One region of the Arthrobacter sp. T572 genome, then DNA from elsewhere that is predicted to be linked to it. Evidence: riboswitches for the same ligand, from Rfam matches in the RefSeq annotation. Region 1 holds a riboswitch; each other region holds the start of a gene.
The links. A riboswitch is a leader RNA that binds a small molecule or an ion and turns the genes downstream of it on or off. The one in region 1 is predicted to bind S-adenosylmethionine.

Region 2: another riboswitch for S-adenosylmethionine. It lies ahead of metX (homoserine O-acetyltransferase MetX); the one in region 1 lies ahead of ACUYMZ_RS18420 (DUF1737 domain-containing protein).
Region 3: another riboswitch for S-adenosylmethionine. It lies ahead of ACUYMZ_RS06110 (hypothetical protein); the one in region 1 lies ahead of ACUYMZ_RS18420 (DUF1737 domain-containing protein).
Region 4: another riboswitch for S-adenosylmethionine. It lies ahead of ACUYMZ_RS10345 (LLM class flavin-dependent oxidoreductase); the one in region 1 lies ahead of ACUYMZ_RS18420 (DUF1737 domain-containing protein).

What each region holds. Positions count from the first base shown of each region.
Region 1 covers NZ_JBRAZQ010000002.1:3,716,325-3,722,173, reverse strand. The annotation lists gene ACUYMZ_RS18440 (UDP-N-acetylglucosamine 1-carboxyvinyltransferase) at 1-705, shown strand, start outside; gene ACUYMZ_RS18435 (glutamate--cysteine ligase 2) at 840-2,033, shown strand; gene ACUYMZ_RS18430 (O-succinylhomoserine sulfhydrylase) at 2,260-3,468, opposite strand; gene ACUYMZ_RS18425 (rhodanese-like domain-containing protein) at 3,471-3,881, opposite strand; gene ACUYMZ_RS18420 (DUF1737 domain-containing protein) at 3,878-4,144, opposite strand; SAM riboswitch class IV at 4,158-4,270, opposite strand; gene ACUYMZ_RS18415 (SulP family inorganic anion transporter) at 4,349-5,849, opposite strand, start outside.
Region 2 covers NZ_JBRAZQ010000002.1:1,523,648-1,529,496, reverse strand. The annotation lists gene ACUYMZ_RS08120 (winged helix DNA-binding domain-containing protein) at 1-1,134, shown strand, start outside; gene metX (homoserine O-acetyltransferase MetX) at 1,168-2,289, opposite strand; SAM riboswitch class IV at 2,304-2,419, opposite strand; gene ACUYMZ_RS08110 (bifunctional o-acetylhomoserine/o-acetylserine sulfhydrylase) at 2,572-3,888, opposite strand; gene ACUYMZ_RS08105 (VOC family protein) at 4,124-4,762, shown strand; gene ACUYMZ_RS08100 (CPBP family intramembrane glutamic endopeptidase) at 4,888-5,643, opposite strand; gene ACUYMZ_RS08095 (DeoR/GlpR family DNA-binding transcription regulator) at 5,698-5,849, opposite strand, start outside.
Region 3 covers NZ_JBRAZQ010000002.1:1,045,484-1,051,332, forward strand. The annotation lists gene ACUYMZ_RS06090 (matrixin family metalloprotease) at 1-91, opposite strand, end outside; gene ACUYMZ_RS06095 (matrixin family metalloprotease) at 197-1,090, opposite strand; gene ACUYMZ_RS06100 (VIT1/CCC1 transporter family protein) at 1,200-2,381, opposite strand; gene ACUYMZ_RS06105 (hypothetical protein) at 2,648-2,842, shown strand; gene ACUYMZ_RS06110 (hypothetical protein) at 2,839-3,135, opposite strand; SAM riboswitch class IV at 3,151-3,270, opposite strand; gene ACUYMZ_RS06115 (SRPBCC family protein) at 3,364-3,630, shown strand; gene ACUYMZ_RS06120 (SRPBCC family protein) at 3,627-3,806, shown strand; gene ACUYMZ_RS06125 (sodium:solute symporter family protein) at 3,937-5,454, opposite strand; gene ACUYMZ_RS06130 (helix-turn-helix domain-containing protein) at 5,720-5,849, shown strand, end outside.
Region 4 covers NZ_JBRAZQ010000002.1:1,973,952-1,979,800, forward strand. The annotation lists gene ACUYMZ_RS10330 (LLM class flavin-dependent oxidoreductase) at 1-702, opposite strand, end outside; gene ACUYMZ_RS10335 (NADH:flavin oxidoreductase/NADH oxidase) at 712-1,818, opposite strand; gene ACUYMZ_RS10340 (PLP-dependent cysteine synthase family protein) at 1,815-3,170, opposite strand; SAM riboswitch class IV at 3,480-3,589, shown strand; gene ACUYMZ_RS10345 (LLM class flavin-dependent oxidoreductase) at 3,626-4,717, shown strand; gene ACUYMZ_RS10350 (NtaA/DmoA family FMN-dependent monooxygenase) at 4,750-5,849, shown strand, end outside.

The sequences.
Region 1 (5,849 bases):
CAGGGCCTGGGGGTGGAAATCCAGGGCATCGGAACCACCACCCTGCGCATCACCGGCCGTTCCAGCATCGACGTGGACATTGAATACTTCCCGTCAGAAGACCCCATCGAGGCCATGAGCCTCATCACCGCGGGCATTGTGACCAATTCCGAAGTCACCATCCGCCGGGTACCCATCGAGTTCATGGAGATCGAACTCGCGACCCTCCAGCAGATGGGCCAGGAACTGGTGGTGTCCGGCGAATACATGGCACGCAACGGCAGGACCCGGTTGGTGGATGTCACCACCAAACCGTCTGTTCTGCGCGCTCCGCAGGACAAGATCCACCCCATGCCGTTCCCGGGCCTGAACATCGACAACCTGCCCTTCTTCGCCGTGATCGCCGGTAACGCGGAAGGCCAGACCATGATCCATGACTGGGTCTACGAGAACCGCGCCATCTACCTGACAGAGCTCAACAAGCTCGGCGCCCAGGTGCAGCTCCTTGACCCGCACCGGATCTACGTGAACGGCCCCACCAAGTGGCGCGCCGCTGAGGTCGGCTGCCCGCCGGCCCTGCGCCCGGCTGCGTGCCTGTTGCTGGCCATGCTCGCCGCGCGCGGAACCTCCGAGCTGCGCAACATCTACGTCATCGAACGTGGTTACGAGGACCTGGCCGAGCGGCTCAACACCATCGGGGCCAAGGTGGAGTACTTCCAGGACTAAGGCAGCGCACCCGTTTCCGCCATTCGCGCCCCACGTACGCCTGGGCGCACCCGTTTCCGCCATCCGCGCCCGGTCCATTGGGGGCGGACGGCGGCAGGGGGTGCGCACCAGGATAGCTAAGGGCAGAATGAAGCATGCGGACTTTCGGGGTTGAGGAAGAGTTGCTCATCGTCGATCCTGTGACGGGAGCGCCGCTGGCCCTCGCGGACGCACTGCTGGCGGGAACTGATCCCGTGGAGCCGGGCCTGGGCCTGAGCCACGAGTTCAAGCTCGAACAGATCGAAACGCAAACCCGGCCATGCCATACCTACGCCGAGCTTCTTCCGCAGATCCGGCGTGGGCGCAACATGGCCAACCAGGCCGCCAGGAAACACGACGCCCGTATTGCCGCCCTGGCCACCTCGCCCCTGGAGTCCGGGACGCACACCACGCCCGATCCCCGGTTCGCCGAGATGCTGGAACGCTTTGGGCTCACGGCCCATGAGCAACTGACCTGCGGTTTCCACGTGCACACCTCCGTGGAGTCGCCGGAAGAGGGCGTGGTGGTCCTGGACCATATCCGGGACAAACTGGCCGTGCTGACGGCGATCAGCGCCAATTCCCCGTATTGGCGCGGCCAGCACAGCGGCTTCGACAGCTTCCGGACCCAGGCCTGGAACCGCTGGCCGACGTCCGGTCCGTCAGCGGTGTTCGGTTCGCTGACCGCCTACCGGCGGATGGTCAAGCGGTTGCTGGAAACCGGCGTCATCTTGGATGAGGGCATGATCTACTTTGATGCCCGCATCTCCCGCAACCATCCCACCGTGGAGATCCGGGTCGCCGACGTGTGCCTCCGCGCCGAAGACGCGGCGCTCATTGCCGTGTTGGTGCGCGCCTTGGTGGAGACGGCGACCTTGGAAATGCTCGACGGCGTGGATCCCGCCTCGGTGCCCACGGCCCTGCTCAGGATGGCCAGCTGGCAAGCGAGCAACACCGGTCTCCGCGGGGACCTCCTGGACTTCGGCGACTTCCGTCCCCAGCCTGCCGCGGACGTTGTGTGGGCCCTGGTGGACTACCTCAGCCCGGTCCTGGACGACCAAGGGGAGCTGGAACTGGTCAAGGCAGGCATTGCCGACATCCTTGAGCGGGGCAACGGGGCTCAGGAACAGCGCGCAGCAGCGGACCGGTTCAGCACCCGTTCCGCCGGTGCCGGCTCTCCGGGAACCCCGCCCACCACGGAAGTCCTGACCGCCGTCGTCGGGCATGCCGTGAAAGTCACCACCCGCGGCACCTCAACCGACGCGCACAAGGAACCGGCGCCGCTGTTGACCAGGGTCCGGAGAGCTTAGGGGCGCTCTTCGGCCGGTTCTTCCCACGTCATCAGGTACGCTCCGGCCACCCCCCCCGGTGATCCAACGGCCTTCTTCCGCCAGCAGCATGCGAAGCCGCTCCGCAGCATCAGCGGTGAGGTACACCCGCTGGACCGGGGAGATCCCCAGGAACCAAACCGCCGTACCGGAAACAATGACTGCTCCGGCACGGCGATAAGGGCGGTTCCCGCTCATGGCATGAAGGTTAGACCTGCTTGAGCGCCTTTTCCAGATCCAAAATCAGGTCGTCCACGTCTTCCAATCCAACGGACAACCGGACCACGCCGTCGGACAGTCCAATGGCGGCCCGTCCCTCCGGTCCCATGGCCCGGTGGGTGGTGGTGGCAGGGTGCGTGATGAGGGACTTGGCGTCGCCCAGGTTGTTGGAAATGTCGATGACCCGCAGGCCGTCCAGCAACGCAAAGGCGGCTTCCTTGGCGCTCCGCCCGGAGGACGGTGACAGTTCGAACGTCAGTACGGTGCCGCCGGCTTTCATCTGCTTGGTGGCGAGCTCATACTGCGGGTGGGACTTAAGCAACGGGTACTTGACCCAGTTGATGGCCGGCTGCTGCTCGAGCCATTCGGCGATTTTCAAAGCCGATGCGGAGCTGTGGTTCACGCGCAGCCCGATGGTTTCAAGGCCCTTGGTGAGGACCCAGGCGTTGAAGGCGGACAGCGACGGTCCGGTATGCCGCATGAGCTGCTTGACGGGGCCGTCAATGAACTCCTTGGTGCCCAGGATCGCTCCACCCATCACGCGGCCTTGGCCATCGATGTGCTTGGTGCCCGAGTAGACGATCACATCGGCGCCCAGCTCACCGCAGCGTTGCAGCAGGGGAGTGGCAAAGACATTGTCGACGACCACAGTCGCCCCGGCGGCATGTGCCAGTTCGCTGACGGCAGCGATGTCCACGATTTCCTGCATCGGGTTGGACGGTGACTCGAAGAAGACGGCCGTGGTCGGCTCGGAGAGCGCCGCGCGCCACTGGTCCAGGTCCGGGCCGTCGACGAACACTGTTTCCACGCCCCAACGCGGCAGGATTTCGTTCAGGATCACAAAGCAGGAACCGAAGAGTGAACGGGCGGCAACCACGCGGTCGCCGGCTGCCAGCAGTGCGCCCAGTGCGGTGAAGACTGCAGACATGCCGGACGCCGTGGCAAAGCAGGCCTCGGTTCCTTCAAGGAGCCGCAGCCGTTCCTGGAACGTGGCCACGGACGGGTTGCCGTAGCGCGAGTAGACAAAGCGTTCGTCTTCGCCGGTGAACGCCCGTTCTGCTGCTGCAGCGGATTCGTAGACGAAGCCGGAATTGAGGAACACCGGCTCGGCGGTTTCCTGGAAGTTGGTACGGTCGAGTCCACCGCGGACGGCCTGGGTGTCAGCGCTCCAGCCGGCGGCGTCAGGATTGAAAGTCACTTTTAGTCGGTCCCCAGGTTGGTGGGCAGGCCACGGTTCTTCCAGCCGTTGACGGTGCGTTCCCCGTAACGGTCAGGTTCGCCCTCGAAGCCTTCCAGGACGTTGTAGGACGTGAATCCGGCCTGCGTTGCGGCGATGGCGGCGGAGATGGAGCGCTGGCCCGAACGGCAGATGAACAGCAGTTCAACGCCGTCAGCCTCGGGAGCCTGCTGCTTCAGGTCGTCGATGAAGGTCGGATTCGGGATGCCGCCGGCGAGGTTCCACTGGATGAACAGGGGATCATTCTCCGTGGCCTTGGTGTCAGGGATGCCGATGTGGGCCCATTCGCCCTCGGTCCGGACATCAACCAGGATGGCGCCGTCCTTAAGCTTGGCCCACGCATCCTGCGGGGTCAGGTCACCTGCGTAGCTCATGCGTGTCCCTCGAATGCTTCTTCGTCTTCGTCGTTTTCCAGTTGGTCCACGGCGTTCGCGACGGCGGCATCCGCACTTGCGATCGCGGCGGGCAGGACGATGGCTTGCGCCACAATCACGTCCGTGCCGTTGAAGGTTGCGGACGGGCTGCCGTGCAGCACATAGCCTTCGGCGAGGGCGTTGCTGATGCGCTCGCAGAATTCGCGGGTATCCGGGCCCGTGATCAGGCGGTAGGCGAGTTTGTCGTCAGTGGGTTCTGGCATTCGTGGTGCTCCTCAGTCACGCTTGCAGTTCGAAGTGTCGATACGCCGAGTAGTCACCTGAGGCACCCCGCCGCGGGAGAGGGTTGCCGACCAGCAAGTCAGGGCTTAACGCTGGTGCTCATTACTCAAGAAAAACGTAACATCCGTGGACGTTCACCTGCATTTGTTGCGGGCATGGCAGCCGTCATGTTGCGTAACCGGTGCCTACTTGTGGTCCTGTCCGGCCAGTTCACGGACCGCCGCACCAACTGTCGAATAGAAGTGGTCAGGAGTGAAGCGGGCAGCCGTGCCCAGCTGGACCAGCTTGTCCTTGACCGGACCCTTCAGCTCGGCGAACACGAGGTCCACGCCCCGTTGGGCCAACCATTCGTCCAGCGTGACAAGGTCGTCCAGGGCTGTGGTGTCGATCCCGGTGATGGGCTCGGCAGCGAGGATGACGTGCGTGATGTGGTCCTCGGCCTCGTCCAGTTCTTCCCGGACGAAAGTGGCCAGGACCTGCCCGTTCCCGAAGAAGAGGGGTGCATCGAACCGGAGGATCAGGAGCCCGGGGATCCTGTCGCCTTCCGGGTGGCGTGCGAGGTCGTGGTATCCGGGGCGGCCCTCCTGGGCGCCGAGCTCCGTACGGTAGGGATTCCATGCCCGCCGCACAAAATCAAGGAGGGCCAGGGCGATGGCCACGAGGATTCCCTGCAGCACGCCAACCAGGAGCACTCCAAGGAACGCCGCCAGCATGACCACGGATTCGCTGCGGCTCATGCGCAGCAGGCGCCGCACTCCCGCGGGATCGGCCAGGGCGACCGCGGCGGCGATCACCACGGCCGCCAAGGTGGCCGACGGCAGGAATTCGGTGACTCCGGGCGCCAGGAGCATGAAGGCGAGCACCAAGGCCGCTCCCACGGCACCCGTGAGTTGGGACTTTGCCCCGGCATCCACCGCAACAGGTGTCCGGGAACTGCTGCCGCAGATGGGAAAGCCACCCAGGACACCCGTTGCTGCGTTGGCTGCACCCAAGGCAGCCATCTCCCTGTTGCCGGAGATCCTCTTCCCTTCTTTCGCTGCCAGGGACTGGGACAGTACTCCGGTGTCAGCGAACGCCATGAGGGCGATGCCGGCCGCCGCCGGGACCAGGGCAAGGGCGTCGCCCCACGTGATGCCACCAAGCGCTGGAGCCGGCAGGCCCTGGGGGAGCGCCCCTGTTACCTTGACGGTATCGCCCAGGTCCAGGAAAGCCGTGGCCAGGCAGGAAGCGACCACGGCCAGCAGGACTCCGGGAACCTTCCATTTCAGGCGGCGCGGAATCCAGATCAGTGCCAGCGAGCCCAGTCCGAGGGCGACGGCGGCAAGGTTGGTGCCTCCGTCCATGACCTGGGTGTAGGCGCCGGCCAATTTCTCCCAGATCGAGTCGCCTTCTGCCTCAATCCCCAGGAAGGCGGGAACCTGGGACAACCCCACGTACAGGGCAAGCCCGTTGAGGTAGCCCAAACGGATGGGTTTTGAGAGCAGGCCGGTGATGGTCCCCAGGCGGAGGACTGAACCCACGAGCATGATGCCGCCGACGAGCAAGGCCAGCAGGCCCGCAAGTGCCACGGATTTCTCGCTGCTGCCCATGGCCAAAGGCATGATGGCTGCCGCGATCAAGGGTGCCAGGGCAGAATCAGGGCCCAGCACCAGGATCCTGGAAGGACCCACGATTGCGTATACCAGC
Region 2 (5,849 bases), 2.2 Mb from region 1:
CGGCAACGGCTTCGGCCGCCCTATGGCGCAGACGTAGCCGGCGTCCTGCGACACCTCCTTGCGGTGCAGTCGCAGGAGTTCGCCTACGCGCGCTGGTCCATTGCCCAGCGCACTCCCGGGGCCACAGCCGACGACGTCGAGCAGGCCGTGGCAGACGGGACGATCCTCCGGACCCACATTCTGCGGCCCACCTGGCATTTCGTCCACCGGGACGATCTTGGCTGGTTGATGGCGTTGTCCGCCGAACGCCTTCATCAGGGCAACAAGGGAATGTACCGGCAAACCGGCGTGGATACGGAAACCGCCGCCCGCAGCGGACGGATCCTGGCCGAAGCGGTGGCCGGCGGCAAACACAAGACGCGCGAAGAGCTGGGACAGGTGCTGGAGAGCGCCGGGCTGCCGGGAAAGGGCCTGGGCTTCATTTACCACCTGATGCACGCAGAAACCAGCGGAATCCTGGTCAGCGGCGCGCCGGTGCGTTCAACCGGCGGCGCCCTCAAGCAGACCTATGCACTCTTCGAAGAGCGGGTTCCCAACGCCTCCGGTCTTCAGGAAAGGCCGGGCTTCCGGGGTGACGAGCGCGACCACGCACTGGCACGGCTGGTTCTACGCTACTTCGGCAGCCGGGGTCCTGCGACCGTGAAGGACTGTTCTGTGTGGTCCGGACTGACCATGCAGGACATCCGCCGCGGCCTGGATGCTGCCCGTTCCCTGTCCGCGGAACTCACCACGATGGACGTGGACGGCGTGGAATGCCACGTGGCTGCGGAGGAAGTGGAGTCCCTGGCCCGGTCCGGGCAGCCGGCCCGTCCCGGGCAGGCACTCCCCCGGACGCGGCAGGCGGAGCCCAGGATCGACCTCGTCCAGTGCTATGACGAATACATCATGGGCTACTCCCAAACCCGGCACTACCTGGGCGGAACAGCACCTTATTTTCCGGAGGACAAGGGTCCCATGCACGCGGTGTTGCTGGATGGCCGGCTGGCCGGTTGGTGGCGACACAGGCTCTCGGGCGGAGTATGCGGGCTGGAAGTGCGCATGAACCGTGAACCCGGGCCGGAGGAACAAGCAGCGCTGGACGCCGAGGCCCAACGCTACGGTCAGTTCCTGCGCCTGCAGACGTCGCTGGTGTAACGGCCACCCGTGGTTCCAACAGCCACCGCACCGCTACGCGAAGAACGCCTCGCGGAGCTGGGTGGAAAGCTGGCCGATTTCCGTGAGGAAGCCGTCGTGCCCGATCGGCGCTTCAATGACATGAACAGGGACCTGCCCGGGCAGGTGCGCGGCCAGTTGCCGGGACTGCTCCGGAAAGTAGAGCCTGTCCGTGTCCACTGCCGCGACAAAGAACTCGGCGGTGGCCCGTCCGAGGGCTTCCTGGAGGCTGCCGCGACCACGGGAAACATCGTGGGACATCAGCGCTTCAGTGATGGCGATGTAGCTGTTGGCGTCAAAGCGGCGGACCAGCTTGGTGCCTTGGTGGTCCAGGTAGCTCTCCACCTGGTAGCGGCCGCGTTCGCCCAACACAGCGGCGGCCAGGGGCGTCTCCTGGTGCTGGGCTTCCCTGCCGAAGCGGACATCAAGTTCCAGCGCTGACCGGTAGGTGATGTGCGCGATGCGCCTCGCCAGTGCCAGGCCCGCCTCCGGAGCCGGTCCGTCGTAGTAGTCGCCGTTGTTGAAGTGGGGGTCCTGGCGGATGGCCAAGGTCTGCGACTGGGCAAAGGCGATTTGCTCGGCGGTGCTGTAGGCACCGACTGAGATGACTGCGCATCGTTTGACGCGGTCAGGAAAAGTCACGGCCCATTCAAGGGCCCGGGCACCACCCATGGAGCCGCCAAGCACCGCATGCCACTGGCGGATCCCCAGCGTGTCGGCAAGACGGGCTTCGGCTTCGGTGCTGTCCCGCAGGGTGACCAAGGGGAAGCGGGACCCCCAAGGACGTCCGTCCGGGGCCGTCGAGGACGGTCCGGTGCTTCCGTAGCATCCGCCCACAATGTTGATGGAGACCACGAAGAACCGGTCGGTGTCGATCGTGGCGCCGGGACCCACCAACTGCTCCCACCAACCGTCCTCGTCGGTGGCACCCTTGGCTACGTGCGTGCTTCCCGTCAGCGCATGCTGGATCAGGACAGCGTTCGATGCATCGGCATTCAGCCGTCCCCACGTCTCGTAGGCCAGGACGACATCAGGAAGGAAGCCGCCCGCTTCAAGTTCCAGGGAACCGATGCCCGCGTATTTGACGATGCCGTCTTCTTCGCCCGATTTTGGGAGTGCTGCAGCAGTAATGGTCATTCCTTTGACACCTATCGTCGCGCTTGCCCATCGCCACTTCTGCGACAGGCCAGGTCCTCACCCGGGGCACCCCACCGCGGAGGAGGGTTGCCGGCCAGCAAGCCGGGGCTATGCGCTGGCACTCATGACCTAATACGTAGAGTCTAGGAAGAACATGGCGGTTCTGGCGAAGAATGTGACAGCAGTGTGACGGTTTTTCACTGCCTGGTTCGCCAAAGACCCCGCACGGGCCCCGTCCGGCGAACATTCGACCGGCGGGGCCACGCCAGGGCCTTGCAGAGCCTACGCGCCCTTGGCGGCGCGGAAGCCGGCTTCGAGGTCGGCGATGATGTCGTCGACGTGCTCGATGCCCACAGCCAGGCGGACGAGACCCGGGTTCACGCCTGCTGCCACCTGCTGTTCCACGGTCAGTTGGCTGTGGGTAGTCGACGCCGGGTGGATGACCAGGGACCGGACATCGCCGATGTTCGCAACGTGAGAGTGCAGTTCCAGGGCATCCACAAAGCGCTTGCCTGCCTCGACTCCGCCCTTGATGGTGAAGGCCACCACGGCACCCGTACCGCGTGGACCGTACTTCCGGCCGCGTTCGAACCAGGTGCTGGACGGCAGCCCGGCGTAGGCGACGGATTCGACGTCGTCGTGCGCTTCCAGCCATTGCGCCACTGCCGTGGCGTTGGCGACGTGCCGTTCCACCCGGAGGCTCAGGGTTTCCAGGCCCTGCGCAATCAGGAAAGCATTGAACGGAGACACTGCGGAGCCGAGATCGCGGAGCAACTGGACCCGCGCTTTGAGGATGTAGGAAAGGTTGGCGCCCAGTGCTCCATCCTTCCCGAGGTCACGGGCATAGACGAGGCCGTTGTAGCTGGGATCCGGCGTGTTGAAGTTGGGGAAGCGGTCCGGGTCCTTGCCGAAGTCGAAGTTGCCCGAGTCCACGATCACGCCGGCGATCGCCGCACCGTGACCACCCAGGTACTTGGTGGCTGAGTGCACCACGATGTCCGCACCCCACTCGATGGGACGGATCAGGTAGGGAGTGGAAAGGGTGTTGTCCACGATCAGCGGCACGCCGGCATCGTGTGCCACCTGAGCGATCCCCTCGATGTCCAGGACATCCTGGCGCGGGTTGGACACCACCTCGCCAAAGAAGAGCTTGGTGTTGGGCTGGACGGCGTTGCGCCACTGATCCAGGTTGTCCGGATCCTCAACGAAGGTCACGGCAATCCCGAACTTCTTCAGCGTGTGCGCCAGGAGGTTATACGTGCCCCCGTACAGGCTGGGGCTGGCCACCACATGGTCGCCGGCTTCGGCGATGTTCAGGATGGCGAACGTTTCCGCTGCCTGGCCCGAACTCAGCAGGAGGGCGCCGAGCCCACCTTCCAGGCTGGCAATGCGCTGCTCCACGGCATCCTGGGTGGGGTTGCCGATCCGGGTGTAGATGGGCGCAAGCTCAGCCAGGGCAAACCGGTTGGCAGCACTCTCGGCACTGGGGAACACGAACGAGGTGGTCTGGTAGATCGGAAGCGAACGCGCCCCTGTTGCAGCGTCAGGTTCCTGGCCTGCATGGATCTGGCGGGTTTCAAAGGACCATCCCTGTGACATTGCGTTCTCCTCTTCGTAGCGCATGGGTTTTCAGTTGGTGGTGCCGGGTGGGTTGCGGCCAGTCTAGGAACCCGCCCGCGACTTGGACAGCTTTATGACGAAGACAGTATTTTTCGGTCCCCGCGCGTCTGTTCCGGGTCCAGCCATGACGGTTCCGCTACCCGGGCGGCAACATCCCACCTTGGTTAGGCTTGACTTAGCTGAGACCCCGATCACAAAGTGCCAAGATGAAGCCATGCGCATGGATCACGTCTCTTACGCTTGTGAAAAAGATGGCCTTTTGGCCACCACCGAACGAATTTCCGCGGCTCTGGGAGTGGACGCAGTGCGGGGCGGAGTGCACCCGCGCTTCGGCACCCGGAACATGATCATTCCCCTGGCGGACAACAAATACCTGGAAGTCGTGGAGGTCCTGGACCACCCTGCCTCCGACAAGGCACCCTTCGGCCAGGCAGTACGGGCACGTTCGGCTGCCGGCGGTGGCTGGATGGGCTGGTGCGTCGCCGTTGACGACCTCGTCCCCTTTGAAGACCGCCTCGGCCGCTCCGCCGTTCCGGGCAACCGCAAGTTTCCCGATGGCCGGGAACTCGTGTGGCAGCAGATCGGCATCCTCGGCCTGATCGCCGATCCCCAGGTGCCGTACCTGCTGAAGTGGGAAGGTGACCCCTCCCTGCATCCCTCCAAGGTCTACGAGAGCGACGTCAAGATGTCCAGCCTGACCATCGCCGGGTCGGCTCAACGCGTCACCGAGTGGCTGGGCGAGCCCGTGGAGAAGCCCCTGGAAGACGTGGCAGTCCAGTGGATGGCTCCGCACGGAACCCCGGGCATCATGTCGGTGACCTTCGAAACGTCATCGGGAGCCGTCACCATCTGACGCGTTCTGCCAGAAACTTCGGCCGCCATCAGCGGGTGCCAACGACGTCACCCACCGATGGCGGCCGAATACCTTTAAGCTCCTTCAAGCTGCTTTAAGCTCCGAACGCGGCCCAGGCCGTGGCGTTATCCGAGTCCCACGGCCTTGCCGAAGAGGCTGAATCCCACAAAGGCCACAATGTCCAGCAGGGCGTGGGCGATGACCAAAGGCATGACGCGCTTGGTCTTCGTGTACAACCATGCGAACACCAGGCCCATGACCACGTTGCCGATGAACGGCCCAAAGCCCTGGTACAGGTGATAGCTCCCCCGCAGCAACGCACTGGAGATGATCGCCAGGGGCACGCTCCAGCCGAACTTTCCGAAGCGGTCCATCAGGTACCCCACCACGATCACTTCCTCGACGATCGCGTGACGCAGGGCGGAAAGGACCAGGACCGGCACAGTCCACCAGTAGGCGTCCAACCCGCTGGGGATGATGGCCGTGGTGATGCCCAGGGCGCGGCCGGCCGCATAGAGCCCCAGCGACGGTATGCCGATCGCCGCAGCGAGGCCCAGCCCCTGCAGTGTGTCCTTTCCGGGCCGGGAGAAGTTGAAGCCCAGGCGCGCGAACGCCGAACCGGCGGGGGCGTGAAGGGACAGGAAGTAGAACACCAGGACCACGGGCACCAGGGCGAACATGATGTCCAGCAGCTGGTACGTGAGGTCGAAGTACTCCCGGGTACTTTGGGACCTGTTAAGCGTGGACGTCGCTTCCGACAGCGGAGCGCGGGTCAGTTTATCCAGGAGTTGGACCACCGAATACACGGCGGACTGGCCCAGCGAGAGGCCCAGGACAATCAGGACCTCTGCCCGCAGGCGGCGACGGGAAGCAAGAAGCATGTACCTATCTTGCCTGCAGTTCCTGCGACTTTCCCGAAGGAACCCGGAGGCAGCTCAGGCGGGAGGCGCGACGATGACCTCCGTGCCCTTTGCCTCGAACGCCGCCTTGTCCGCTGCGCTGATGCCGGAGTCCGTGATGAGGTGGCGGAAATCGTAACCGGCCATGGCCGCGAAGGAACGCCGGCCGACCTTGGATGAATCGGCCA
Region 3 (5,849 bases), 2.7 Mb from region 1:
GTCTGATCGGCGGCCTGCCCGGCGGATCAGGTGGCCGGCCGGGCGGAGGGGGATAGGGGTCCGGCCACTGCGGCGACCCATAAGGTTCCATTGAACCCCCTGACGCTGCGGTCCGGGCGGACGGTGGGGGCGCCGCCGTCGGCCGCTTCCCGCAAGCATAGAGCCGCTCCGGCGACGCGTCCATGGGCCGTCGCGGCTAAATGTCCTTGCGGCACGGTGCGGAAGCCAAAAGGTGCAGCCCGTTGAGGTCCCCGTCGGCCAGCCCGTCGGGGGCGCCGATCTCCGGGTACATGAGCTGGATGGGGTCCTCCACGTGGTCAAGGCCCATCACATGCCCCAGTTCATGCTGCATGACGGCGAGCACGTAGTCCGAGCCGCCTTCTTCTGCCAGCAGCTCGGCCACTTGCGGGGTGTCCAGTTCCAGGCTGCCGGTGATGTAGCTTTTGGCGCCATTGTTCAGGGAGTACATGGTGCTTCCGCCGGTGCCGATCACGTTCCCGGCCAGTGTCGGAGCTTCAGCCGGGGTGGTCCACGAGATCAGCAGTGGAGCCCACCTGTCGCCGTACCTGTCCGGCTGGTAGGGCTCACGCTTGTCAGCGGGTGGTTCGTCGGTGGTTCCGTCGTTGACGAACTGGATGCCGGAGGCTTCGGACACGTTGGCGATCGCGGTCGCCAGCAGTTGGCCGGTTCCGGCGGGGGCGCCGGCGTCATTCACCACGTAGTGCAGAGGACGGCACGGTGAGTACCCCACCGGTGTGCCGTCGTCGTTGGTGGCCAGGAACTTGTACGAGTCACTGGGCGCGCCCGGAGGAAGTGGCGAGGCCAGTGGCGCATCTGCCTCTTCGAGTCCCGGCGGTGGCGCATCCAATGCCCGTGCCGGCGATGGAACCACCTGCCCGATCTGCGGGGTGTCAGGCAGCGCAACGCCCGGGAAGAGGCCCGTGATGCGCGGGTCGCCGTGGAGAAATCCGCTCACCAGGACTGCCACGACAGCGGCCACGGCGGCCATCAGCAGGCCGCGGACAACCTTCAACGTGGTCAGCGCACGCCGGTGTTTCGGCGCGCGCGGCGTCTCACTTTCCGGCTCCACGGCTCTCCATTCCTTGCGCCCCGGTCACGCGGGCCGCGCGGAGGACGAACCAACATTACGGGCACCTGCTCTATGGCGTCCATTCACATGTGCCCAGGAAAGGCCCGTCCTAAACGATCGCGGCGCCGAAAGCCAGCCCCAACCCGTAGGTGGCGGCCGCTGCCCCCAGGCCGATGGCCAGCTGCCGCAGACCCCGGCTGAGCGGCGATGTTCCGGACAGCAAGCCCACGACGGCGCCCGTCGCCAACAGTGCGATGCCCACCAGCGCACCGGCTACTGCCAGCGCGGCCACGCCCGTCATGCCGAAGATGAAGGGGATGATGGGGACGATGGCTCCGGAGGCGAAGAAACAGAAGCTGGACAGTGCCGCTCCCCAAGCAGACCCTACGGTTTCGTGGTCGTCGGTGGGCGGCTTTTCCGGCTGCAGGGACAGGCTGGGGTCGCAGTCGCAGCTGAACAGGCCCAGGCGTTCGGCGGCGCGGTGTTCGGCTGCCTCACGCGTCATGCCGCGGGCCAGGTAGACCAGCACGAGTTCGTTGTGCTCGATGTCCAGTGACGGTGCCGCGGTCAGCGTCGCCTGGGTGGGGAGGGTGGCGCTGAGCAGCTCCCGCTGGGACCGGACGGATACGTACTCGCCGGCACCCATGGACAGCGCTCCGGCGAGAAGGCCGGCCACGCCGCTCATCAGCACCACGGAACTGGGAACGCCGGTGGCCGCCATGCCCATGACCAGCGAAAGGTTGCTCACCAGGCCGTCGTTGGCACCGAACACGGCTGCCCGGAAGGTGCCCGACAACCTGTTCCGCCCCCGGGTTGCCAGGCCGCGGACAACTTCCTCGTGGATCTGCTCGTCGGCCACCATGGCGGGCGTGGCGGCCGGCTCGGCACCGTACGGCGACCTGCCTTCGGCCCGCTGCGCGAGCGCAAGGACAAAGACCGATCCGAAGTTGCGGGCGAGGAAGCCCAGGAAGCGGCTCCGGCCGGATGCTGCCTTGGGCATTCCGGCGTGTTCGCCGAGGAGTTTGAGCCAGTGGGCCTCGTGGCGGCCCTCGGCTTCGGACAGGGCCAGCAGGATCTGGCGTTCTTCGCCCTCACGCCGCTGCGCGAGTTCCCGGTACACCGCGGCTTCGGCCCGTTCGTCGGCCAGGTACTGGCGCCAGCGCTTGATGTCGGAGGCGGACGGCGGTGGCGGCGTTTCCGCTGCCGGAGCTGATTCCGCTGCCGGGGCCGTTTCAGGGGCGGGACCCGGAGCGGGGCTCAACGGATCATGGGATTCATGGTGCTTCTGCACGTTATCTCCTGTGCTGGGTGGGGTGGTTTCGGCCCCATTGCACCGCCCACTGTACCGCTTATTTCCGCGGTTTTTTGGCCGGTATTCCTCAACCGGAATGTTCGGCGGACCTTAATTCGGAGCCCCGCTCAACCTGCGTTCCGACGTGCCGGTCGGGTGTCTTGACCGTTCGCCGGGGCCGGTGCTCAGATGGAAGGACAGGGGCGGGGGACTCCCCGCATTCGGCCGAAGGGCTGCTTGCCGGCCCACCACACGGAGGTTGGAGCATGAACAGCACCGAACCGCACGCAAGCCACCCCGAACGGGCAACCATCGAGTCGGATCCTGCCTACGATTACGGCGAGGACCAGGAAGTGGACGAACCGTGGGTTGAGGAAGTGGACGCTCCCGACGACGACGAGCGGGTGGTCCCGATCGACGACGCGGACGACTTCCGCGAGGACGACGACGACGAACTCTAGTCCTGCATGTCGCTCAGCAGGAAGTGCCGCTCGCGCCCCCGAGGTTGTCCGACGGCGGCAACGGTCACCGTCAGCGTCCGCATCGCGCTGCACCATCGCGTGGGACGGACCGCTTGGCCCAGGGCGCGTTCCATCCTGTGAGCGTCCGCGCAGAGGAACCGCTGCAAGCGGCCGTCCAGGAACAGCGTCACGGTTCCCCTGACAACGTCCACGCCGGGAACCACCGGCACGCCGGGACGTCGGGGGAGGGCAGGGGTGTTTGTTTCGCTCAGGGGGTGGGCTTGGAACGGCAAGGATGGATCTCCTGGGGAGTGCTCTTGCCCGCTCGGTTGTCTCTGGTCCGGAACGGGCCGCTTCCTCATCCGAACCACCCGTGAACATGGGGTTGGTGTGTGGCCAGTCGGAGCTTGGCGCCACCTCTCTTGAAGCTGGCACCACCCTACCGCATGGGCCTTCTTGTTCCGGTCCCGTCCGCAGGAACACACTGTTCAAGGAAGCATCAGTCAGCACCAGGAGGCCCAATGCCCTCGATAGAGAAAAGCGTGGATATTCCCCGGCCCCAGCAGGAGGTCTTCGACTTCCTGGCACGGTTCGAAAACCTCTCCACCTATGATGCTTTTGTCATTTCGTCCGGGCCGCTCGGCGATGCTCCGCCAGGGCTGGGAACCCGGGGCCGGGGAACCACCAGGATCATGGGGCGGCAGTTTGACTGGATGGTTGAATATACGGAATTCGATCCACCCCGCCGCATGGGGTGTCCCGCTCGATCGAAGGTGAGCGGGATTTGACGGCGACGTTCACCCTGGAATCCGTTGACGGCGGGCCCCGCGTTACCGAGCAACTGCGGCTCAATACACCCATGGAGGGCCTGATGGGCAGACTGCCTGGGCCGCTGGTGGAATGGTTCCTGGGTCTGTCCCTCCGCCGCAACCTCAAGAACCTCGCCAAGGTGCTGGCTGCCTGACACTGCCCACTCACAGCACCCGGGCAACGAGAAGTTTGCCGGATTCGGTCCCCTGGCCCGGGAAAACAACAAGGCGGCGCTCCCCGCAAAGGGAAGCGCCGCCGTCGGACGTTGCTTGCAGAAGCTGCAGCTACTTGGCCGGTGAGCTCAGCTCATCCTCGGCCACGCGGGTACCGGCAACACGGTCCGTCCAGGCCTTCATGACCGCCGGGTCGGTGGGCTTGCTGAACAGTGAAACAGCCACGTAGACGATCGCAGAGGCGAGCAGGCCATAGTAGATGGGCTCGTTCGCGTAAATGCCGTCCAGGGGAGCCTTGGCGTTGATCTCAAGGATGATCATGGTGCCCAGGGTGACCACGGAGCCCACGGCCATGGACGCAGCGGCGGCAATTCCCGTGCCACGCTTCCACACCAGGCCACCGATGATCGCGACCAGGAGGCCGCCCACCAGGATGTCGTACGCAATGGTCAGTGCCGCCACGACGTCCTTGGTGGAGATGGCGATGATGATGGCCAGGATGCCGAGTCCCAGGACCCAGTAGCGGTTGGCCTTGACGTCGTGCTCAGGGTTGTCGGAGTCGTCGGTGTTGACGGTCTTGCCGAACCAGCCGGCCACGAACGGGAGAACGTCGGCGCGGGCCACGGTTGCGGCTGCGATGAGTGCGCCGGAGGCGGTGGACATCATGGCTGCGACGGCTGCGGCGAGGACCAGGCCGCCGATGCCGATCGGGAGCAGGTTGGTGGCGACTTCGGCGTAGACGTCGTCCTTGGCTTCGATCTCGATACCGGACAAGGCAACGCTTGCAGCCATGCCGATCAGGGCGCCGGCCAGGCCGTAGAGGATGCAGTACACGCCTGCGGTTGCGCCGCCCCAGCGGGCTACCTTGGGCGTCTTGGCCGTGAAGACGCGCTGCCAGATGTCCTGGCCGATCAGGAGCCCGAGCGTGTAGACCACAAAGTACGTGATGATCGTCTGGAGGCCGATTCCGCCGATGTCGAAGAAGCTTTCATCAACGCGTGCACGGATGCCGTCCAGGCCGCCGGCAGCGTTCATGGCGAACGGAAGCATCAGGAAGAAGATGCCCACCGTCTTGATGACGAACTGGACCTGGTCGGCCAGGGTGATGGACCACATGCCGCCGATGGTGGAGTACACCAGCACGATCGCACCGCCGATGGCGATGGCCAGCCAGCGCTCCCATCCGAACAGCACCACGAAGATGGTGGCGTAGGCGCCGGTGGACGTGGCGCACAGCATCAGGGTGTAGGCCAGCATGACAATGCCGGAGGTCTGCGTCGCCCTGCTGCCGTAGCGAAGGGTCAGCATCTGGGAGACGGTGTAGATCTTGAGCTTCTGGATGGTGCCGGCGAACAGGAGGCTGAGCAGCAGCACGCCTGAACCGATGGCCACCACCAGCCACATGCCGGAGATACCGAACTTGTAGCCCAGGCCAACGCCGCCCACGGTGGATGCGCCGCCAAGGACCACGGCGGCCATGGTGCCTGTGTACAGGAAGGGACCCAGGCGGCGGCCGGCCACCAGGAAATCGCTGTTGTTCTTGGTGCGGGACTTGCCCCACCAACCGAAGGCCAGCATGGCCAGCAAGTACACCACCACGATGGCGATGTTTATGAACGAAGAGTCCATGAGTGGCTCCTTGGAGCTGATGCACAGAGGTTGGGATTTCCGGCGCTGTGTTGGGCTGGCCGGAAGCTCTGTGCGTGATGACGGGAGATTGGCTCGTGTTGTGTGCCTCACAGACAACACTTGTTGCCTATGAGGATATGTTGTGACTGGAGTAACAGTCAAGGTCCTTTGGTTATGGTTACGCCGGAACCGCGCTGCGCGGAAGATGATCCGGCTACTATTGCTCCAATGACAGGGCCGCATGGCAGGCCTGAAAGGTTCGTGAATGAAGGCTCTCCCCGTTGAACCGAGCAACGTCCCCGTTGCCATCGGTTCCCGCATCCGCGCCGCGCGGCAGGCCCAGCGGCTGACCATTGAGCAAGTGGCGGATGCCACCGGCCTGACCAAAGGCTTCC
Region 4 (5,849 bases), 1.7 Mb from region 1:
GGCGACACCGGCGACAGTGGCGGCACTGACCACTACGACGTCCGGCAGCTCAGCAGCCAACTGCCCGGGACGACCGAACACCACCGGACGGCCTTGCGGCGGCCGGGGGGTGATGGACGGTCCCTTGATGGAGAAAAATTCGCCTGCGAAGTCCGCGTAGTGGAACTTGTCGAGGTCCAGGAAGCGGTTGTTGGCGGTGTCGGCGATAAAGACGCCGTCCTCCCAGATGTCCCATAGCCGACGTGCAGCCGCGACTACCTCCGCGGCCTCGCGCTGGACCGCGTTCCGGTCATGGACCGGTTCCAAACCATAGCCCGCGGCGATCGCTGGCGACTCCAACGCCTCGGCCAGCCAGCCTGAGCGGCCGTGCGCTGCCCAGTCCAGGCTGGCAAGCTGGTTGGCCAGGTGGAAGGGTTCCGCGTGGATCGTGTTGATGGCCGGAACCAGACCCAGCCGGTCCGTCGCGGCAGCTGCGAACGCCGCAACTCCCGTGGTGTCCAGGCGTCCCGAGACGTTGGGGCTGCCGTGCAGTGTGCCTTCACGGAACGTGGCGAACGTGAAACCGGCGGCTTCTGTCTTCGACGCGACGGCGGCGATGCGCTTTGGCGTTAACAGTTCCGTCGGCGGGTGGTTGGCGTGGCGCCAGGCAGCCGGGTGGGCTCCGTCGCCGTCCAATTCAATACCCAGTGCAAACTTGCTCATGGAAATCCCCTACTTCCAGATCGCGCGTACGTATTGCTTCTGCCATAGCTCTTCCACCGGCTGGTGCCCGAGTTCGTGCGCGGCCCGCAGCCCGAACGCCGGGTCTGCCAGCCCCGCCCGCCCGACGAAAACCGCGTCGGCAGTACCCGAGGCCACCATGTCTTCCGCTTCCTGCGGCGACGTGATAAGTCCGACGGCGGCAACCGGCACTTCCGCTTTGGCACCGATGTGCTGGGCGAGGGGCACTTGATATCCCGGACCGAGCGGAATGTCGGCCGGGAGGAGGCCGCCGCTGGAAACATCCACCAAATCCACGCCATGTTCCCGCAACCAACCTGATACCTCAGCGGTGTCGTGGACAGTGAAGCCGTCCTCAAGCCAGTCCGTTGCCGAAAGCCTGACGAAGAGCGAGGGGCCCGTGCTGCCCAGGACATCCCGGACAGCATCCACAACTGCCAGCAACAACCGCGCCCGGTTTCGGAGCGGGCCGCCATACTGGTCCGTGCGTTCATTGGAGAGCGGCGAGAGGAAGGAGTGCAGAAGGAAACCATGCCCGGCCTGGATTTCGACGACGTCGAACCCGGCACCGCGGGCACGGACGGCGCTGGAGGCGAAGTCGTCCACGATCCTTTGCAGTTGCGCTTCAGTGGCCTGCGTTGGTTCGGGTGATCCCGGGAAGGCCAAGGGGGAGGCAGAGAGCGGAGTCCAACCGCCGTCTTCAAGGGGCAGGGCGCCCGGTGCCGCCTCCCAAGGCAAGCGCAGGGACGCTTTCCGGCCTGCGTGGGAAAGCTGGATGCCGATCCTGGCCCCGCGTTCGTGGACGAAATCGACGATGTCCTGCCAGGCCTGCTCCTGCTGGTCGTTCCACAGCCCTGTGTCCCCCAGGGAGATCCGTGCCTCCGGAGAAACGGCCGTGGCTTCGGCGAAGATCAGGCCGAAGCCGCCCGACGCCCGTGCCCCGAGATGGACCAGGTGCCAGCGTCCCGGAACGCCGTCCGCAGCGGAGTACTGGCACATCGGGGAAAGCCACAGCCGGTTGGCGAACGTCCGCCGTCCCAGGGTGATGGGCTGAAAGAGGCTGACGGTGGTTCGCTTGGCTACAGGAGGCGCGTTCACGCGCGTGCCTGCCCGCGAAACGCAGCGGATATCCGGCCATCGACCAGCACTGCAACGACCCCGGAACCTGCCGCTTCCCGGGCGGGCAGACCCGCTGCCAGTGTGCGGTACCCGAGTCCCGCGGTAACGGCCGGGGAAGCATCGTCCACAGCACTCAACGACTCCAGCGTCACCACCGCCGCTACCTCGCGCGGGTGGACGGTTCCGAAGGTGTCGCCGCGGTCCAGAACCAGGAATGCCGGTTCGGCGGGAGCCACCTGGCGGGCATGAAGTACGACGGCGGCCTCCGCCGCTGTCAGGGTACTCGCCAGGAGCTGGACTCCGGCAGGCGCGGTGGCGAGCAGCGAGCGAACGGTTCCTTCCGGCGTCGTGGGTTCCAGGAAACCGAGCGAGGTGAGCCAGGCGTCGTCGAAATAGGTGGAGAGGTAGTTCCGGCCGGAGTCCGGCACCACCACCACGATCGTGTGGTGTCCGTCCAGGGTTTCGGCGAGTTGCAGTGCTGCAGCCAGGGCTGTGCCGCCGGTGGCGCCGATCAACAAGCCTTCCTCGCGGGCAGCGCGGCGGGCAGTGAAGATGGCGTCCCGGTCGCTGATGCTGAAGTATTTGTCCACCAAGGCGGTGTCGAAGGCCTCGGGCCAGAGGTCTTCAACGGAGTCCGGGTGCAGGGGATGCCCGGCACCTTCGGTGTATTTGAGGGATCCGTTGCCTCCGCCGTAGCGGGAGTGCTCCGGGTCGGCGGCGATGACCTGGACCGCCCCCTCGCTGGCCTGCTTCAAGTACCGCCCCGTGCCGCTGATGGTCCCGCCGGTTCCGACGCTTGCGACGAAGTGGGTCACGGCCCCTTCGGTGTCGGCCCAGATCTCGGGTCCCGTCCCCGCAAAATGGGCGGCGGGGTTGGCGGGATTGTCGTACTGCAGTGCGAGCCATGCGCCCGGGGTAGAGGCTGCGAACGCCGCCGCCCGGTTGGCGAGGTGGGCCGGGTCCGAGCGTGGCACGAAATCAGCCACCAAGTGCACCTCCGAACCGTAGGCACGGAGCAAACTGATCTTCTCGGCGGCGGTGGCGGCGGGTGCGAAGATCACCGAGCGGTAGCCCAGCTGCGCGGCCACAAGGCTCAACCCGATACCTGTGTTGCCGCTGGTACCCTCAACGACCGTGCCGCCGGGCTCCAGGAGTCCGGCCTCTTCAGCCGCACGGATCATCGACAACGCGGCGCGGTCCTTGACGCTGCCGCCTATGTTCTGGAACTCGAGCTTGGCGTAGATGCGTGGACGCACCCCGCCGCCGAGCTTGTTCAGGCGGAGCAGGGGAGTGGCGCCAATGGCATCCAGGACTGATTCGTGGACGGTCATGGGACCAACGGGCGGATGGAGCTCTGGGTGGCGGACATCATGCTGGGATCGTGGACCTGCACAAGGGTCCCGGGAGGCTTTGGCATGGCACGACACTACGGAGCCTCAAGGCCGGGCCAAAGCTGTTCTGTCACCGCGCTCAACGGGACTCAACCCGGCTCAATCCCACGCAACGGGAAGTCACACAGGACTCCCGGATCGGTCAAAAATGACGAACTTGGCAGCCCTTTGACGCGGTGTTTCCCGGGTTGACTTCCCGCGTCGGGCCGGTTTGTACATTCCTTGGACACGCTCCTAGATTCAATCCCAGGTCAAGAGTCAGCGCGCCAAGGACCGGCTCGCGCTGCGGCAACCCTCAGGCATTGTGTGGCGGGGTGCTCCGGAAACAGACCTGGCCGCAACAGCGGCAAGCGAATGTCAACCGGCCGCACCGCGGCCTCTGAAAAGAGAGAACCATGCCTTCCAATCCTGATTTCCGTTCGCGTGTAGTTGCTTTGGAGCTCGACGGCGATGGGGCCCACCCGGCTGCGTGGCGCAAGGCCCTCCATGATCCGCAGGCACTGTTGGGGGGCCAGCGGATCCGGGAGACTGTCCAGGCCGCCGATATTGCCGGCTTCCACTTGGCTACCTTCAAGGACAGCCGGGTGGTGGACAAAGGAACCACCGGGATACCCGTGCGCCTCGATGCCATCCAGCGGGCAGCCTTTGCCGCGCCGGTCACCCGCTCCCTGGGGCTGGTCCCGGAAGCAGGGACGCTCTTCACCGAGCCGTTCCACCTTGCCACGCAGCTGGCCAGCCTCGACTACTCCTCGCACGGCCGGGCCGGCTGGCTGGTCAACGCGGACAACTTTGCCGGGGAAGCCCGGTCCGTGGGCCGCACGCCGCTTCCCGGGGACGACGTGATCAGCGAGGCAGCCGATGTTGTCCAGGCCAACCGCAGGCTCTGGGACTCCTGGGAAGATGACGCTGTCATCCGCGACGTTGCCACGGGCCGCTACCTGGACCGCGGAAAGCTGCACTATGCCGATTTTGAAGGCGGGCGGTTCGCCGTGAAGGGCCCGTCCATCATTCCGCGTCCACTCCAGGGCCAGCTGGTGGTGTTCGCCCCCGCAAGCCTGCTTCCCGCCGTCGAAGCTGACGTGGCCCTGGTCTCCGCCGGCACGGCCGACGACCTGGCCCAGGCAGCACAAGAGGCAGCGGCGGCAGGTGCGCAGCGGACGGTCGTTGAACTGGATGTGATCCTGGACGCCCGGGGGCAAACCGCAGCCAGCCGGCTTGCGGAGCTTGATGCCCACGAAAAGTGGCAGGGCGGGGCGCGCTACGTGGGCGATCCCGATGGGCTCGTGGAACTCCTCACGGCGCTCTTTGCAGCCGCAGACGGCGTGCGCCTCAAGCCCGCAGTGCTGGACATCGACCTGCCGGAGCTTGCCCGCAAGGTGCTGCCTGAACTGCACAAGTCCGGGCTCGTAACGCCGCCAAAGCCAGGCACGACGCTGCGCGAAATTTTCCGCCTTCCACGCCCCGCCAACCGCTACGCCGCAGCCTGAACAAGGCCAAGAACAAGGCAGAGAGCAGAACCATGACCAAGCATCACCGCATCGCAGGCAACGGCCGGATCCAGTTCGGTGTCTTTTTCCAGGGCGTCAACCACACCACGGTGTGGAAGGACCCGGCCAGCGGCTCGCAGACCGACTTCGAATCCTTCCGCCGCGTGGCCCAGACAGCCGAACGAGGCCTTTTTACAGCCTTCTTCCTCGGCGAGGGCCTCCGCCTCCGCGAACACCTGGGCAGGATCCACGACCTGGACGTCGCAGGGCGGCCGGACGCGCAGACCGCCCTGGCCGCCCTGGCAGCCATCACCACCAACATCGGATTGGTGGCCACGCAGAACACCACGTACAACGACCCTGCGGACCTTGCCCACCGCCTCGCCAGCCTCGATCTGTTGTCGGGTGGCCGGGCTGCGTGGAACATCGTCACGACGGACAATGCATGGACCGGTGCCAACTTCAGGCGCGGCGGGTTCCTCAAGCACGAGGACCGCTATGTCCGGGCCGAAGCGTTCGTCCAGACGGCCAAGGCCATCTGGGATTCCTGGGCTGACGGCGCAATCGCCGGGTCCCGGAACGAGGCCCGCTGGCTCGCTGAGGGCAGCATCAGCCCGGTACAGCGCAAGGATCAAAGCTTCGACGTCGAGATCACCGGACGCCTCCCGCGCTCCAGCCAGCACCACCCCGTGTTGTTCCAGGCAGGCGATTCACCGGACGGCCGCGACTTCGCGGTCAGGAACGTCGACGTCATCTTCTCGGCCCACCCCGAGCTGGAGGACGCGAAGAAGTTCCGCGAGGACATCGTGGCCAGGACCCTCAAAGCCGGCCGGCCCGCCGATGACGTGAAGATCTTCCCCGGCCAGGAATTCATCCTCGGCGCCACAGCCGCCGAAGCCGAGGAGAAGCACCAGTGGGTCCGTTCACAACAGGTTGGACCGGAAACCGCGATCGCGTACCTTGAGCAGTTCTGGGGCCGGACCCTGACGGAGTACGACCCGGACGGGCCGCTCCCGGACATCGACCCGGTGGTGGACGTCACCAACCCCACGCGCGGCAACGCCTTCCACGGCAAGAGCGCCAAGGAGCTCGCAGCCCAGTGGCGTGACGAGGCCAAGGACAAAGGCCAGTC